DNA from 2 places in the Streptomyces sp. NPDC057623 genome. Region 1 is predicted to be linked to the other one. Evidence: riboswitches for the same ligand, from Rfam matches in the RefSeq annotation. Region 1 holds a riboswitch; the other holds the start of a gene.
What was found. A riboswitch is a leader RNA that binds a small molecule or an ion and turns the genes downstream of it on or off. The one in region 1 is predicted to bind cobalamin.

Region 1 (7,439 bases):
GACGATGCGTACGGCGAGGCCGGTGTCGAGGGTGAGGCCGGGGACACGGGCCGCCGGACCTTCGATGGCACGGAGCAACGCCGATCGCCCCAGCGGCGCGACCACTTGGGCGCAGTCGCTGAGGACGCGGGCGGTGACCGGGTCGGCCAGGTCGTCCAGGCAGGAGGAGCGCAGGGTCGCGAGAACGCGCAACCGGCGCCCCTCCGCCGGTGCCGAGACGAGATCCACCACCAGTGCCAACAGGGCGCGGGCCGTGGCCGTTTCGGCGGCGACCGTCTCCTCCAGCTGGTTGAGGAAGAAGACATGGCCGCGCGGGCCGCAGTGGTCCAGCACTCGCCGCCCGAGTTCGGCGGCGGTCGGACCGTCCGCGGAGTCCAGCAGGTCCGCCAGGGCGAGCGCGGCACGCTCCTGCTCCACGGCGGCCAGCGCGGGGTTGAGGGCCGCCTCGGGCCGGGGCGCGGGCACGGCGGCGGGGTCGGGACCAGGGCGGGGGCCGGGGTCGGGACCCGGCGACATCACCGGTCCGGCGTCGGGACCGGTCGCAGGCGACCCCGACGCAGCGCCACCGGAACCGGCCTCGGGCGATGGCCCCTGTGCGACTGCGGCACCAGACGCCCCCAACGCCCCCGCCGCCCAAGCCGCCCCCGATGCTCCCAACACCCCCACCACCGCCCGAGCCACCGTCAGCGACGCCCGTGTCCCCGGCAGTGGGCGGATCTCCGAGACGGTGAACCCCTCGGCCCGCAGTCGGGGCAGTACCCCGGCCCGTACCAGGGACGTCTTGCCGCTGCCGGACGGACCCACCACCGGGACCACCAAGTGCCGTTCGACCGCGTCGAGGAGCCGACGCGTCTCGTCCTCCCGGCCGAAGAAGTACTCGGCGTCCTTCTCGCGGAACGCGTCGAGACCGCGGTACGGGCAGCGGCGCCGACCGGGCTGGAGGTCGAGGAGCGCGGCGGCCGGGATGAGGTACGACGTCGTCGCCGAGGCGCCGCGGTCGGTCGCGACCGTCATGCCGATGACCGCGCCGGCCTCCTCGTCCCAGACCGGCGCTCCGCTGCATCCGGGGCCGATGCGATGGCCCGTGCCGTCCGTCTCCATCGCGATCCAGCCCTGGCCGACGATGTCGAGCAGCCGTCCGCCGATCCAGGCGCCGTGCTCGGCGGTGGCGGGAAAGCCGAGGACGCGGAAGCGGTGGTGCCAGACGTCGCCCGCGCCCGCCAGCGGGACCGCGCCACCGGGTGCGCCTTCCGGCAGCCGCAGCAAGGCGATGTCGCCGGTGCCGTCCGTTGCCACCGGCCGCCAGCCGGACACCTTCGCCTCGTAGGTCACCGCGCCCGGCAGCAGCGGGAACTCCACCGTCACCGACGGCACCGGCGGCGTCGCCGCTCTCGCGTCGGTGCGCAGCGCGTCCGCGACCACATGGGCGCAGGTGACGACCGTGCCCGGGGCGAGCAGGAAGCCCGTCCCCACGGACCGGCCGTCGACGCCGCGCACCCGGACCACCGCGGTGCCGAGCTCTTCCAGGGAACCGGCACCCTTTCCCCGTAGACCCGTTTCACCAATGTTCATACAGACTCGCCGAGTTTCCTCTATCTCATCATGCTTCGTACGAGATATTGCAGGTGCCGGGCGCCCCTGTCCGCAACCGAGTCGCGGCAAGGCCACCCGGCTCGGGGAATTGGTCCCGAGTCCGCCCCTACAGGTCCGGTGTGGTGCTAGCCATGTGGGGTTCTCCACACTCCCCCGCCGCAGGTCAACGGCAAGTTGACGGCCCTTCCAACCCCGTGGTGGACTTCCGGGGCCAGCTACGGCGGCAGAAGAGGAAGCCGGTGCGAATCCGGCGCGGTCCCGCCACTGTCACCGGGGTAGAAAGCCCCGGGAGCCAGGAACTCTCGCCGCCGGTCTCGTCGAACCAGGGCGTGGACACCCTGAGTGAGGACACAACGCGATGCTCGCCTGCCGATCGACACGCAGTACCAGACCGTCGTCTGACCTCACGGTCGGCTGACTCCGATGCGAGCCGATCGCGTCTTCGCGTACGGCGCCGCCGCCGGGCTTCTCGGTGATCTGCTGCTCGGCGACCCTCGCCGGGGGCATCCGGTCGCCGCGTTCGGGCGCGCCGCCGGTGCCGTGGAAAGAGTGCTGTGGCGCGACGACCGCGCACGGGGTGCGCTGCACACGGCCGTGTGCGCCGGTGGCGCCGTCGCCGTCGGAGCGCTCGCCGCGCGTGCCGTCCGTACCTCTCCCGCCGCGTCTCTCGCCCTGACCGGCGCCGCCACCTGGGCGGTGGTCGGGGGGACTTCGCTCGCCCGGGAGGCCCTCACGATCGGGCGCGCCCTGGAGGCGGGGGACGTCGAGGGCGCGCGGGCGCGCCTGCCGCATCTGTGCGGGCGGGATCCGCAGGCGCTGGACGCGGACGGGATCGCGCGGGCGGTCGTGGAGTCCGTCGCCGAGAACACCTCCGACGCGGTGGTGGGCGCGCTGGTGTGGGGTGCCGTCGGCGGGGTGCCGGGGCTGCTCGGGTTCCGGGCCGTGAACACGCTCGACGCCATGGTGGGCCACAAGTCGCCCAAGTACCGCCGGTACGGGTGGGCTTCGGCACGGCTCGACGACGTGGCGGGGTGGCCGGGGGCCCGGCTGACCGCCGTACTCGCCGCCGTCGCCGGGGGAGATCCGCGCGGGGCGGTACGGGCCTGGCGCGCCGACGCCGGCAAGCACCCCAGCCCCAACGCCGGGCCCGTCGAGGCCTCGTTCGCGGGGGCGCTCGGGGTGCGCCTCGGCGGGACGCTGTCGTACGGCGGGCGGGTGGAGCATCGGCCCGTGCTCAACGGGGCGGGGCGCGCCGTCGCCGTCCAGGACATCGAGAGGGCCGTACGGCTGTCGAGGCGCGTCGGCTGGCTGGCGCTCGGCGTCTGTGCCGCCGCGCGCCGTATCGCGAAGGGACGTACGTCATGACGGGCGGTGGGCTTCTCGTCGCCGGAACCACCTCGGACGCGGGCAAGAGCGTCGTCACCGCCGGGATCTGCCGGTGGCTGGTGCGGCAGGGGGTCAAGGTCGCACCCTTCAAGGCGCAGAACATGTCCCTCAACTCGTTCGTGACGCGCGAGGGCGCCGAGATCGGGCGGGCGCAGGCCATGCAGGCGCAGGCGTGCCGCCTGGAGCCGACCGCGCAGATGAATCCCGTGCTGCTCAAGCCCGGTGGCGAGCGGAGCAGCCAGGTCGTCCTGCTGGGCAGGCCGGTGGGCGAGATGAGTGCACGCGGGTACCACGGGGGGCGGCAGCAGGCGCTGCTCGGGACGGTGCTCGACTGTCTCGCCGAACTGCGGGACACGTACGACGCGGTGATCTGTGAGGGGGCCGGCTCTCCGGCCGAGATCAATCTGCGGCGGACCGACATCGTCAACATGGGCATCGCCCGCAGTGCGCGGCTGCCCGTGCTGGTCGTGGGTGACATCGACCGCGGGGGCGTCTTCGCCTCCTTCTTCGGGACCGTGGCGCTGCTCTCCCCCGAGGACCAGGAGCTCATCGCCGGGTTCCTCGTCAACAAGTTCCGGGGCGACGTGTCGCTGCTCGAACCCGGGCTCGACATGCTCCACGGCCTCACCGGCCGGCACACCTACGGTGTCCTGCCCTTCCGGCACGGGCTCGGCATCGACGAGGAGGACGGGCTGCGGGTCTCGCTGCGCGGCACGGTCCGGGAGTCGGTCGTCGCGCCGCCCGTCGGCGAGGATGTGCTGCGGGTCGCGGTCTGTGCCGTCCCGCTGATGTCCAACTTCACCGACGTGGACGCCCTGGCCGCCGAGCCGGGTGTTGTCGTGCGGTTCGTGGACCGGCCGGAGGAGCTGGCCGACGCGGATCTGGTGGTGCTCCCCGGCACCCGGGGAACCGTGCGCGCGCTGGAGTGGCTGCGGGAACGGGGACTCGCGCAGGCCATCGAGCGCAGGGCCGCCGAGGGGCGGCCGATCCTCGGCATCTGCGGTGGCTTCCAGGTGCTCGGCGAGCACATCGAGGACGAGGTCGAGAGCCGCGCGGGCCAGGTCGACGGGCTCGGGATCCTGCCGGTACGGGTGCGGTTCGCCCGCGAGAAGACCCTGACCCGGCCCGTCGGCGAAGCCCTCGGGGAGCGGGTGGAGGGGTACGAGATCCATCACGGGGTCGCCGAGGTCAGCGGGGGCGACGGGTTCATCTCCGATGACGAAGGACACAGCCTCGACGGGTGCCGGGTCGGGCAGACCTGGGGCACGCACTGGCACGGCTCGCTGGAGTCGGACGGCTTCCGGCGGGCCTTTCTGCGCGAGGTGGCGGCCGCCGCGGGCCGACGCTTCGTACCGGCCCCCGACACATCGTTCGCCGCGCTGCGCGAGGAGCAGCTCGACCGGCTCGGCGACCTGATCGAACAGCACGCGGACACGGACGCGCTCTGGCGGCTCATCGAGTCGGGCGCGCCGCAAGGACTGCCCTTCATTCCACCGGGAGCGCCCGCATGAGCACACCCTTCCCCTTCACGGCCGTTGTCGGCCAGGACGACCTGCGGCTCGCGCTGCTGCTGAACGCCGTGTCACCGGCGGTCGGCGGTGTGCTGGTGCGCGGCGAGAAGGGCACCGCCAAGTCGACGGCGGTACGGGCGCTTTCGGCGCTGCTGCCGCAGGTACCCGTCGTCCCCGGCTGCCGTTTCTCGTGCGACCCGGCGCGGCCGGACGCCGGGTGCCCGGACGGGCCGCACGAGCCGGGAGCGGGGGCCGAGCGCCCGGCCCGCATGGTCGAACTGCCCGTCGGCGCCTCCGAGGACCGGCTGGTGGGCGCGCTGGACATCGAGCGGGCGCTGTCGGAGGGCGTGAAGGCCTTCGAGCCCGGCCTGCTCGCGGACGCGCACCGCGGGATCCTCTACGTCGACGAGGTCAACCTCCTCCACGACCACCTGGTCGACCTGCTCCTCGACGCGGCCGCGATGGGCGCGTCGTACGTCGAGCGGGAGGGTGTCTCCGTACGGCACGCCTCGAAGTTCCTCCTCGTCGGCACCATGAACCCCGAAGAGGGCGAGCTGCGGCCGCAGTTGCTCGACCGGTTCGGGCTGACCGTCGAGGTCGCGGCCTCGCGCGAGCCCGACCAGCGGGTGGAGGTCGTGCGCCGGCGCCTCGCCTACGACGACGACCCGGCCGGCTTCACCGCGCGCTGGGCGGACGACGAGGCCGAGGTACGCGGGCGCATCGCCGCCGCACGGGAGTTGCTGCCGTCGGTGCGGCTCGGTGACGGTGCGCTGCGGCAGATCGCGGCGACCTGCGCGGCCTTCGAGGTGGACGGCATGCGGGCCGACATCGTGATGGCGCGTACGGCGACCGCGCTGGCCGCGTGGGCCGGGCGGACCGACGTACAGGCCGAGGACGTCCGGCAGGCGGCGCTGCTCGCGCTGCCGCACCGCAGGCGGCGCAATCCCTTCGACGCTCCGGGACTCGACGAGGACAAGCTCGACGAGACGCTGGAGGAGTTCGCCGGCGACGACGAGAGTCGGGGCGAGAACGACAACGAGAGCGAGAGCGAGAGCGACGAGGATCCCGATCCGGACGGGCCCGGCGGGGGTGGCGGGCAGCCGCCGTCCGAGCCGGACGGGCCGCAGGGTGGTGACACGGGCACGCAGCCCGAGGCCGGGGAGGGCGGGCAGCCGCAGGCCCCCGGTGCCGGGGAGCAGCAGCCCGTGCGGGCTTCGGAACCCTTCCGCACCAAGGTGCTCAGCGTGCCCGGTCTCGGCGAGGGCGCGGCGGGACGGCGCTCGCGGGCACGGACCGAGCACGGGCGGACGACCGGGGCGCGACGGCCCCGGGGGGCGCTGACCAAGCTGCACCTGGCGGCGACCGTGCACGCGGCGGCACCGCATCAGCGGACCCGGGGACGGTCGGGGCCGGGGCTGGTCGTGCGGCGCGACGATCTGCGGCAGGCGACCCGGGAAGGGCGTGAGGGCAACCTCGTGCTGTTCGTGGTCGACGCCTCGGGGTCGATGGCGGCGCGGCAGCGGATGAGCGCCGTGAAGGGCGCGGTGCTGTCGCTGCTGCTGGACGCGTATCAGCGGCGGGACAAGGTGGGGCTGGTGACGTTCCGCGGGACGACCGCGGAGGTCGCCCTGCCGCCGACCTCGTCGGTGGACGCGGCGGCGGTGCGGCTGGAGTCGCTGCCGACCGGCGGGCGTACGCCGCTCGCGGCGGGTCTGCTGCGGGCGCACGAGGTGCTTCGGGTGGAGCGGCTGCGGGACCCGGCGCGGCGGGCGCTGGTCGTCGTCGTGACCGACGGGCGTGCCACCGGCGGGACGGAGCCGGTCGCCCTGGCCGGGCGGGCCGCGCGGCTGTTCGCGGCCGACGGCGTCGCCTCCGTGGTCGTCGACTGCGAGTCCGGGCATGTGCGGCTGGGCCTCGCCGGGCAGCTCGCGGGTGAGCTGGGCGGTACCGCGGTGACGCTGGACGAGCTCCGGGCGGACTCGATCGCCGGTCTCGTCAGGGAGGTTCAGGGTGGATCGCAGGGTGGATCGAAGAGGAGGGCCGCGTAATGCCGCAGGGGCAGCCGAGTGTGGTGCCGCAGGACGGACTGACGACTCGTCAGCGCCGTAATCGACCGCTGGTGATGGTGCACACCGGGGTGGGCAAGGGCAAGTCCACCGCCGCCTTCGGGATGGCGCTGCGCGCCTGGAACCAGGGGTGGCCGATCGGGGTGTTCCAGTTCGTCAAGTCGGCGAAGTGGAAGGTCGGCGAGGAGAACGCGCTGCGGGTGCTGGGCGCCAGCGGCGAGGGCGGCACCGTCGACTGGCACAAGATGGGGGAGGGCTGGTCGTGGGTGCAGCGTGACCTCCAGGGTGACAACTCCAGCAACGAGGAGAAGGCCCGGGAGGGCTGGGAGCAGGTCAAGCGGGACCTGGCCGCCGAGTCGTACAAGCTGTACGTCCTCGACGAGTTCGCCTATCCCCTGCACTGGGGGTGGATCGACGTCGACGAGGTGCTCGACGTGCTGCGCGACCGGCCCGGAACCCAGCATGTCGTCATCACCGGGCGGAACGCGCCCGACAAGCTCGTCGACTTCGCCGACCTCGTGACCGACATGTCCAAGGTCAAGCACCCCATGGACGCCGGGCAGAAGGGCCAGCGGGGTATCGAGTGGTGACGTCCTCGTCCGTCTTCGTCCCCCGGCTGGTCATCGCCGCGCCCTCCTCGGGCAGCGGCAAGACCACCGTCGCCACGGGGCTGATGGCCGCGCTCGCCGCGCGGGGGCTGGCCGTGTCCCCGCACAAGGTCGGGCCGGACTACATCGACCCCGGGTATCACGCGCTCGCCACCGGGCGGGTGGGGCGCAACCTCGACGCGTACCTGTGCGGGCCGGAGCTGGTCGAGCCGTTGTTCCTGCACGGGGCGCGGGGCTGCGACATCGCGGTCGTCGAGGGCGTCATGGGGATGTTC
Region 2 (7,439 bases), on a different contig from region 1:
TTCCTCGCGAAGTCGACGATGGCCCGCAAGGCCGCCGACGCGGCGATCGGCGCCACCAAGCAGGCCCTGCTGGAGATGGCCCGCAAACACGGCCGGATCGTGCACCTGGTCCACCCGGCCCACACCACCATGGACTGCGCCAACTGCGGAGCGAGAACCAAGCACGCCCTGCCGCTGTCCGAACGCACCTACACCTGCACCGCCTGCGGGTTCGTGTCCCCCCGGGACAAGAACTCCGCCCGCGTGATGCTCCTCCGGGCTGGTCTCACCCCGGCTGGTGTCGAGGGCATAAGACCTCCGGGAGCGCCGCTCCCGGAGGCAGCCTGAGCCAGGAATCCCCCTCACTTATGAGGGGGAGGATTCAAGGCGAAGACCCACATCAGCCGGGCGATGACGAAGCTGGGGGCGCGGGACCGGGCCCAACTCGTCGTGTTCGCCTATGAGTCGGGGCTGGTGGCGCCGCGCAGTCCCGACGCGTCGGCGTGCTGACCCTGGGTGCCCTGCCCGTCGCCGAACGCCGCGAGAATCCGCTCGGCGGCGAGCGTCGCGGTCAGCTCCCCGTCCCTGACGAGCTGTTCCAGGGCCGGGGCGAGGGACCGTACCGCAGGGTCGGCGTGCAGACGGCCGAGGAGCTCGTCACGGACCATGGTCCACGTCCAGTCGACCTGCTGGTCGCGGCGCTTGGCGGCGAGGCGGCCGGTGGAGTCCAGTAGCGTCCGGTGCTGTTCGAGGCGGTCCCAGACGGTGTCCAGGCCGATCGACTCGCGCCCGCTGCAATGCAGGACGGGCGGGGTCCAGGCGGCGTCCTTGCCGTGCATCAGCCGCAGCGCGCCCGACAGTTCACGGGCGGCGGCCTGCGCGTCCCGCTCGTGCGGACCGTCCGCCTTGTTGACGGCGAGCACGTCGGCCAGTTCGAGGACGCCCTTCTTGATGCCCTGGAGCTGGTCGCCCGTGCGGGCGAGGGTGAGCAGCAGGAAGGAGTCGACCATGTTCGCGACGGCGGTCTCCGACTGGCCGACCCCGACGGTCTCCACCAGCACCACGTCGTAGCCCGCGGCCTCCATCACCACGATCGACTCACGGGTGGCCTTCGCGACGCCGCCCAGCGTGCCCGCCGTGGGGGAGGGGCGGATGAAGGCCGCCGGGTCGACGGCCAGGCGCTCCATCCGCGTCTTGTCGCCCAGGATCGACCCGCCCGTACGGCTGGACGAGGGGTCGACGGCCAGGACCGCGACCCGGTGACCGAGGCCGGTGAGCATCGTGCCGAACGCGTCGATGAACGTCGACTTGCCGACCCCCGGCACCCCGCTGACGCCGATCCTGCGCGCCTTGCCGCTGTACGGCAGCAACTCGGTCAGCAACCGCTGGGCCAGTACCCGGTGCCCGGGCCGGGTGGACTCGACGAGGGTGATGGCGCGGGCGACGATCGCCCGCTTCCCGTCGAGCACACCCTTCACATACGCATCGAGTTCGATCGCCATGGATTCAGTCGCCGTGCCCGAGGTCGGCCGCCAGCCGCTCCACCAGGTCGTAGGCCGCGTCCGGGATCACCGTCCCCGGCGGGAAGACGGCCGCCGCGCCCATCTCCAGCAGCGTCGCGACGTCCTGCGGCGGGATCACACCACCGACCACGATCATGATGTCCTCGCGGCCCTCCTCGGCCAGCGCCTCCTTCAGCGCCGGGACGAGGGTGAGGTGCCCGGCGGCCAGCGACGACACCCCGACGATGTGCACGTCCGCCTCGACGGCCTGGCGCGCCACCTCGGCCGGGGTCTGGAAGAGCGGGCCGACGTCGACGTCGAAGCCGAGGTCGGCGAAGGCGGTGGCGATCACCTTCTGGCCGCGGTCGTGGCCGTCCTGGCCCATCTTGGCGACCAGGATGCGCGGGCGGCGGCCCTCGTTCTCCTCGAAGGCGTCCACGAGGGCGCGGGTGCGGTCCACGGACGGGGACTGGCCGGCTTCGTTGCGGTACACGCCGGAGATCGTACGGATCTGGCTCGCGTGCCTGCCGTACACCTTCTCCAGGGCGTCGGAGATCTCCCCGACGGTGGCCTTCGCACGGGCCGCGTTCACCGCCAGCTCCAGCAGGTTGCCCTCGGCGCCGGCCGCCCGGGTCAGGGCGTCCAGCGCGTCCTGGCAGACCCGCTCGTCGCGCTCCTCACGCAACCGCCGCAGCTTGGCGATCTGCTGGGCGCGCACGGAGGAGTTGTCGACCTTGAGGACGTCGATCTGCTCGTCGCTGTCCACGCGGTACTTGTTGACGCCGATGACCGGCTGGCGGCCGGAGTCGATCCGGGCCTGGGTGCGGGCCGCGGCCTCCTCGATGCGCAGCTTGGGGATGCCGGCGTCGATCGCCTTGGCCATGCCGCCCGCCGCCTCCACCTCCTGGATGTGCTGCCAGGCGCGGCGGGCGAGGTCGTAGGTCAGCTTCTCGACGTAGGCGCTGCCGCCCCACGGGTCGATGACCCGGGTGGTGCCGGACTCCTGCTGGAGCAGCAGCTGGGTGTTGCGGGCGATGCGGGCGGAGAAGTCGGTGGGCAGCGCCAGCGCCTCGTCGAGGGCGTTGGTGTGCAGCGACTGGGTGTGGCCCTGGGTGGCCGCCATCGCCTCGACACACGTACGCGTGACGTTGTTGAACACGTCCTGCGCGGTCAGCGACCAGCCCGAGGTCTGCGAATGGGTGCGCAGGGACAGCGACTTGGAGTTCTGCGGGTCGAACTGCTTCACCAGCTTCGCCCACAGCAGGCGCGCCGCGCGCAGCTTGGCGACCTCCATGAAGAAGTTCATGCCGATCGCCCAGAAGAACGACAGCCGGGGCGCGAACGCGTCCACGTCCAGGCCGGCCTCACGGCCCGCGCGGATGTACTCCACACCGTCCGCGAGGGTGTACGCCAGCTCCAGGTCGGCCGTCGCGCCCGCCTCCTGGATGTGGTAGCCGGAGATGGAGATGGAGTTGTAGCGCGGCATCCGCTGCGAGGTGAAGGCGAAGATGTCGGAGATGATCCGCATCGACGGCTTCGGCGGGTAGATGTAGGTGTTGCGGACCATGAACTCCTTGAGGATGTCGTTCTGAATGGTCCCGGCCAGCTTCTCCGCCGGCACGCCCTGCTCCTCCGCCGCCACGATGTACAGCGCCAGCACCGGCAGCACGGCGCCGTTCATCGTCATCGAGACGGTCATCCTGTCCAGCGGGATGCCGTCGAAGAGCTGGCGCATGTCGTAGATCGAGTCGATCGCCACGCCCGCCATGCCGACGTCACCCGTCACGCGCGGGTGGTCGCTGTCGTAGCCGCGGTGGGTGGGCAGGTCGAAGGCGACCGACAGGCCCTTCTGGCCGGCCGCCAGGTTGCGCCGGTAGAAGGCGTTGGACTCCTCGGCGGTCGAGAAGCCCGCGTACTGGCGGATCGTCCAGGGCTGGTTGACGTACATCGTCGGGTACGGGCCGCGCAGATACGGCGCCATGCCCGGGTGCGTCGACAGGAAGTCCAGGCCCTCCAGGTCACGGCCCGTGTACAGCGGCTTGACCGCGATGCCCTCCGGGGTCTCCCACAGCGGCTCGTCGCCGCCCGTGGCCTGCTTGACCGCCGTACGCCACTCGTCGGCGCCGCCGGCGGCGGCCGGGGTCCCCAGCTCGATCCCGGAGAAGTCGGGGATTCCCATCAGGACACTCCCATGCGGTCGAGGGTGGCGGACAGCACGGCGACGGCGTCACAGCCCGCGAAGACATACGAGTCGACCTCGGTGTACTGCCCGGGCCGGCCCGCGAGGAACACCTGCGTGGCGCCCGCCGACCTGAACCCGGCGGCCACGGTCTCGGCCTGCTCCTCGTAGAGGGCGTCACTGGAGCACAGGCACACCTCGGTGGCGCCGCTCTCCTCGAAGCCGCCCTCGGTGACGGGCTCGATGCCGCCTGCCTGGAAGAGGTTCGAGGCGAAGGTGAGGCGCGCGGTGTGCGCGGCGGCGGGGCCGAGCGCGGCCAGGAAGACACGGGGCCGGGAGCCGGTGGCGGCCAGGTGGGCGTCGGAGCGGGCGCGCAGCGCCTCGTACGCCTCGTCGCGGCGGACCCGGGGGAGGCCGCCGGACCGGGGTTCGGGGGCGGGCTCGCGCTGCACGGGCGGCTCGGACAGGTACGGGAACTCGCTGACGCCGGTGACGGGTTCGCGGCGCTTGGCGAGCTTGCCGGCCCGCGCCTCCCAGGTGGCGGCGAGGTCCTGGCCCAGCTGCCCGGAGCGCAGGGCGGCCGCCTGGCCTCCCGCGCCTTCGATCTTGCGGAAGAACTCCCAGCCCGCGTGGGCGAGTTCGTCCGTGAGTCGCTCCACGTACCAGGAGCCGCCCGCCGGGTCGATCACCCGGGCGAGGTGCGACTCCTCCAGGAGGATGGTCGAGGTGTTGCGGGCGATGCGCCGCGCGAACGCGTCCGGCAGGCCCAGCGCGTGGTCGAAGGGCAGCACGGTCACCGAGTCGGCGCCGCCGACCCCGGCGGCCAGCGTGGCCACCGTCGTGCGCAGCATGTTCACCCACGGGTCGCGGCGCGTCATCATCACCGGCGAGGTCACGACGTGCTGCACCTGCGCGCTCGGCGCCGCGCACACCTCGCTCACCCGCGCCCACAGCCGGCGCGCGGCCCGCAGCTTGGCGATGGTCAGGAACTGGTCGGCGGTGGCCGCGTAGCGGAACTCCAGCTGCGCACACACCTGTTCGACCGTCAGGCCCGCCTCGGTGAGCTCCCGCAGATACGCGACGCCGGTCGCGAGCGAGCAGCCCAGCTCCTGGGCGGCCGAGCCGCCGGCCTCGTGGTACGGCAACGCGTCCACGGTCAGCGCCCGCAGCCCCGGGTACTCCTCGGCACACCGCCGGGCCAGCGAGGCGACCGGCGCGAACGCCGAGGACTCTCCGGTACGTGCCTCGTGGCCGAGCGGGTCCCCGCCGAGGTTGCCGCGCGCCGCCTCCTTGGCGACGCCCCGCTCCTCGTACAGCCGCAGCAGCTCGCGCGCGGCGGGTTCCACGTCGGCTCCCGCGTCGAGGGCGACGGGGGCCAGGTCGAGATAGACACCGTCCAGGACCCGGCCGAGCGACGACACCGGGATGCCGCCCTCGCCGAGGACCAGCCAGAGCGAGGTGACGCCGTTCTCCAGGTCCGCGAGCGCCACACCGTCCGCGACCGCGGTGTGCCGCTGGCGCAGGTCCCAGCCGCCGACCGTGTTGCCCTCGGCGCGACCGCCGCGGACGAACGGGGCGAACCCGGGCAGACCGGGGTCGGGTGCGGCGTCGCGCGCGGTGTACAGGGGACGGGTGCGCAGCCCGTCCTCCAGAGCAGTGGACAGGGCATCTACCGCTGCCGGACCCGAGACGTCCTTGCCCGACTTGCGCAGCACACCTTCCACCAGGTGTTGCCACTGCTCATGGGTTGCGTCAGGGAACTCGGCGGCCAGCGAGAGCCCGTCGTCAGGCAGGACCGTCATGCTCGGATGCTAGGTCAGATCGACAAAGGAGCAGCAGAGGGCACGGCTGTGACCTTTCCCTCTCGCAGGTTGTGACCTGGGTCTCCGCACTCTCCCGGGCCCCCGCGGTGACCGTTCTGCCGGCCTGGCGGCGAGGCGGGCTTGATAGCCTCTGCGGGCCAGTCGAGCCACATCCGAGGCCAGGGAATCCGGTGCGAATCCGGAGCTGACGCGCAGCGGTGAGGGGGACCGGCGGGGCACACCATGCCACTGGGAGGGGAACGGGCCGGCCGAAGGGCGGGCACGGGAACCGTACCGGGAAGGCGCCCCGGCGGGACGAACCCGAGTCCGAAGACCTGCTGGCACCTTCGCGCCCCGCGCGAAGGACGTCCGTAGGCCAGGCTCCGCGCACGAGCCCCGACAACCGAGGCACGCCTGTGTTCCGTTCCGCGTTCCGTCCCGCCGCCCTGCTGCTCGCACCCGCCCTTCTGCTCACCGCCTGCGGTGGCCCTGGAGACGGCGGCACCGAGGACAGCGGCAAGCCCGCCACCGCGGGCCATCCCCTCACCCTCGACAACTGCGGCCACGAGGTCACCCTCAAGTCCGCCCCGCAGCACGCCGTCTCCCTCAACCAGGGCACCACCGAGATCCTGCTCTCCCTCGGCCTCGCCGACCGCATCGCCGGTACGGCGACCTGGACCGACCCGGTGATGAAGGGGCTGGAGAAGGCAAACGCCTCCGTACCCCGCCTCGCGGACAACGCGCCCTCCTTCGAGAAGGTCCTGGACGCCGAACCCGACTTCGTCACCGCCTCCTTCGAATCCACCCTCGGCAAGGGCGGCGTCGCCACCCGCGAGCAGTTCGAGAAGCTGGGCGTGCCCACGTACGTCTCGCCCTCCGACTGCGCCGCGGGCAAGGACAACGACAGCGGCGGCGACGGCTCCCGCTCCACCCCGCTCACCCTCGATGCCGTGTACGGCGAGATCCGCGACCTGGCCCGCGCGTTCGGCGTCGAGGAGCGCGGCGAGAAGCTCGTCGCCGCGCTGAAGGAGCGGGTGCGCGAGGCCACCGCCGGACTGGACGCCTCCGACGTGTCCCTCATGTACTGGTTCGCCAACTCCCAGTCGCCCTACCTCGCCGGTTGCTGCGGTGCGCCGGGCGCCATCACCCGTGCCGTCGGCGCGCGGAACGCGTTCGCCGACACCCACGACGAGTGGCCCCAGATCAACTGGGAGACGGTCGCCGACCGCGACCCCGACGTGATCGTGATCGGCGACCTGACCCGCGAGCAGCAGACCGCGGAGACCGCCGCGGCCAAGATCAGCTTCCTGGAGACCAACCCCGCCACCCGCAACCTGACCGCGGTGAAGAAGAAGCGGTACGTCCTGCTCAGCGGGCAGGCGATGAACCCGTCCATCCGCACGGTCGAAGGCATCGAGAAGGTCGCCGCCGGGCTGCGCGACTTCGGGCTCGCCGGACGCACCAGGTGAGCCCGCGCATGCCGCTGCTGGCCCTCGGCGGGCCGGCCGCGCTGCTCGCGTCGGTCGCCGTCGCGGTGACGATCGGGCCGGCCGACATCTCCACCGCCGATGTCTGGGCGTCCGTCGCCGCTCATCTCGGCCTCGGCGACAGCACGTTGGCGCCCCTGCGGGACGGCATCGTGTGGAACCTGCGGATGCCGCGCACGCTGCTCGCCGCGGTGTGCGGGGCCGGGCTCGCCGTCTGCGGGGCCGTCATGCAGTCGCTGCTGCGCAATCCGCTCGCCGATCCGTTCGTCCTCGGGGTGTCCTCCGGGGCGTCGACCGGAGCGGTCGCCGTGGTGGTGCTGGGTGTGGGCGGCGGCGTCGTGTCCCTCTCGGCCGGCGCCTTCCTCGGCTCGTTGCTCTCCTTCGCCATGGTGCTGCTGCTCAGTCACGTCCTCGGCGGCAGCATGGACCGGGTCGTGCTGTCCGGGGTGGCGGCCATGCAGCTCTTCTCCGCGCTGACCTCGTTCGTCAT

Region 2: linked by a shared signal. The riboswitch ahead of ACFU95_RS08295 (ABC transporter substrate-binding protein) and the one ahead of ACFU95_RS19685 (cobalamin biosynthesis protein) in region 1 are both predicted to bind cobalamin.

The regions. Positions count from the first base shown of each region.
Region 1 covers NZ_JBHVGZ010000017.1:82,763-90,201, reverse strand. Annotated here, with positions in the region: gene ACFU95_RS19690 (trypsin-like peptidase domain-containing protein) at 1-1,572, opposite strand, end outside; cobalamin riboswitch at 1,775-1,918, shown strand; gene ACFU95_RS19685 (cobalamin biosynthesis protein) at 2,017-2,958, shown strand; gene ACFU95_RS19680 (cobyric acid synthase) at 2,955-4,490, shown strand; gene ACFU95_RS19675 (putative cobaltochelatase) at 4,487-6,538, shown strand; gene cobO (cob(I)yrinic acid a,c-diamide adenosyltransferase) at 6,538-7,146, shown strand; gene ACFU95_RS19665 (cobyrinate a,c-diamide synthase) at 7,140-7,439, shown strand, end outside.
Region 2 covers NZ_JBHVGZ010000005.1:248,096-255,534, reverse strand. Annotated here, with positions in the region: gene ACFU95_RS08320 (RNA-guided endonuclease InsQ/TnpB family protein) at 1-327, shown strand, start outside; partial or broken gene ACFU95_RS08315 (DNA-binding response regulator) at 361-489, shown strand; gene meaB (methylmalonyl Co-A mutase-associated GTPase MeaB) at 438-1,481, opposite strand; gene scpA (methylmalonyl-CoA mutase) at 1,486-3,660, opposite strand; gene ACFU95_RS08300 (methylmalonyl-CoA mutase family protein) at 3,660-5,462, opposite strand; cobalamin riboswitch at 5,605-5,820, shown strand; gene ACFU95_RS08295 (ABC transporter substrate-binding protein) at 5,879-6,931, shown strand; gene ACFU95_RS08290 (FecCD family ABC transporter permease) at 6,940-7,439, shown strand, end outside.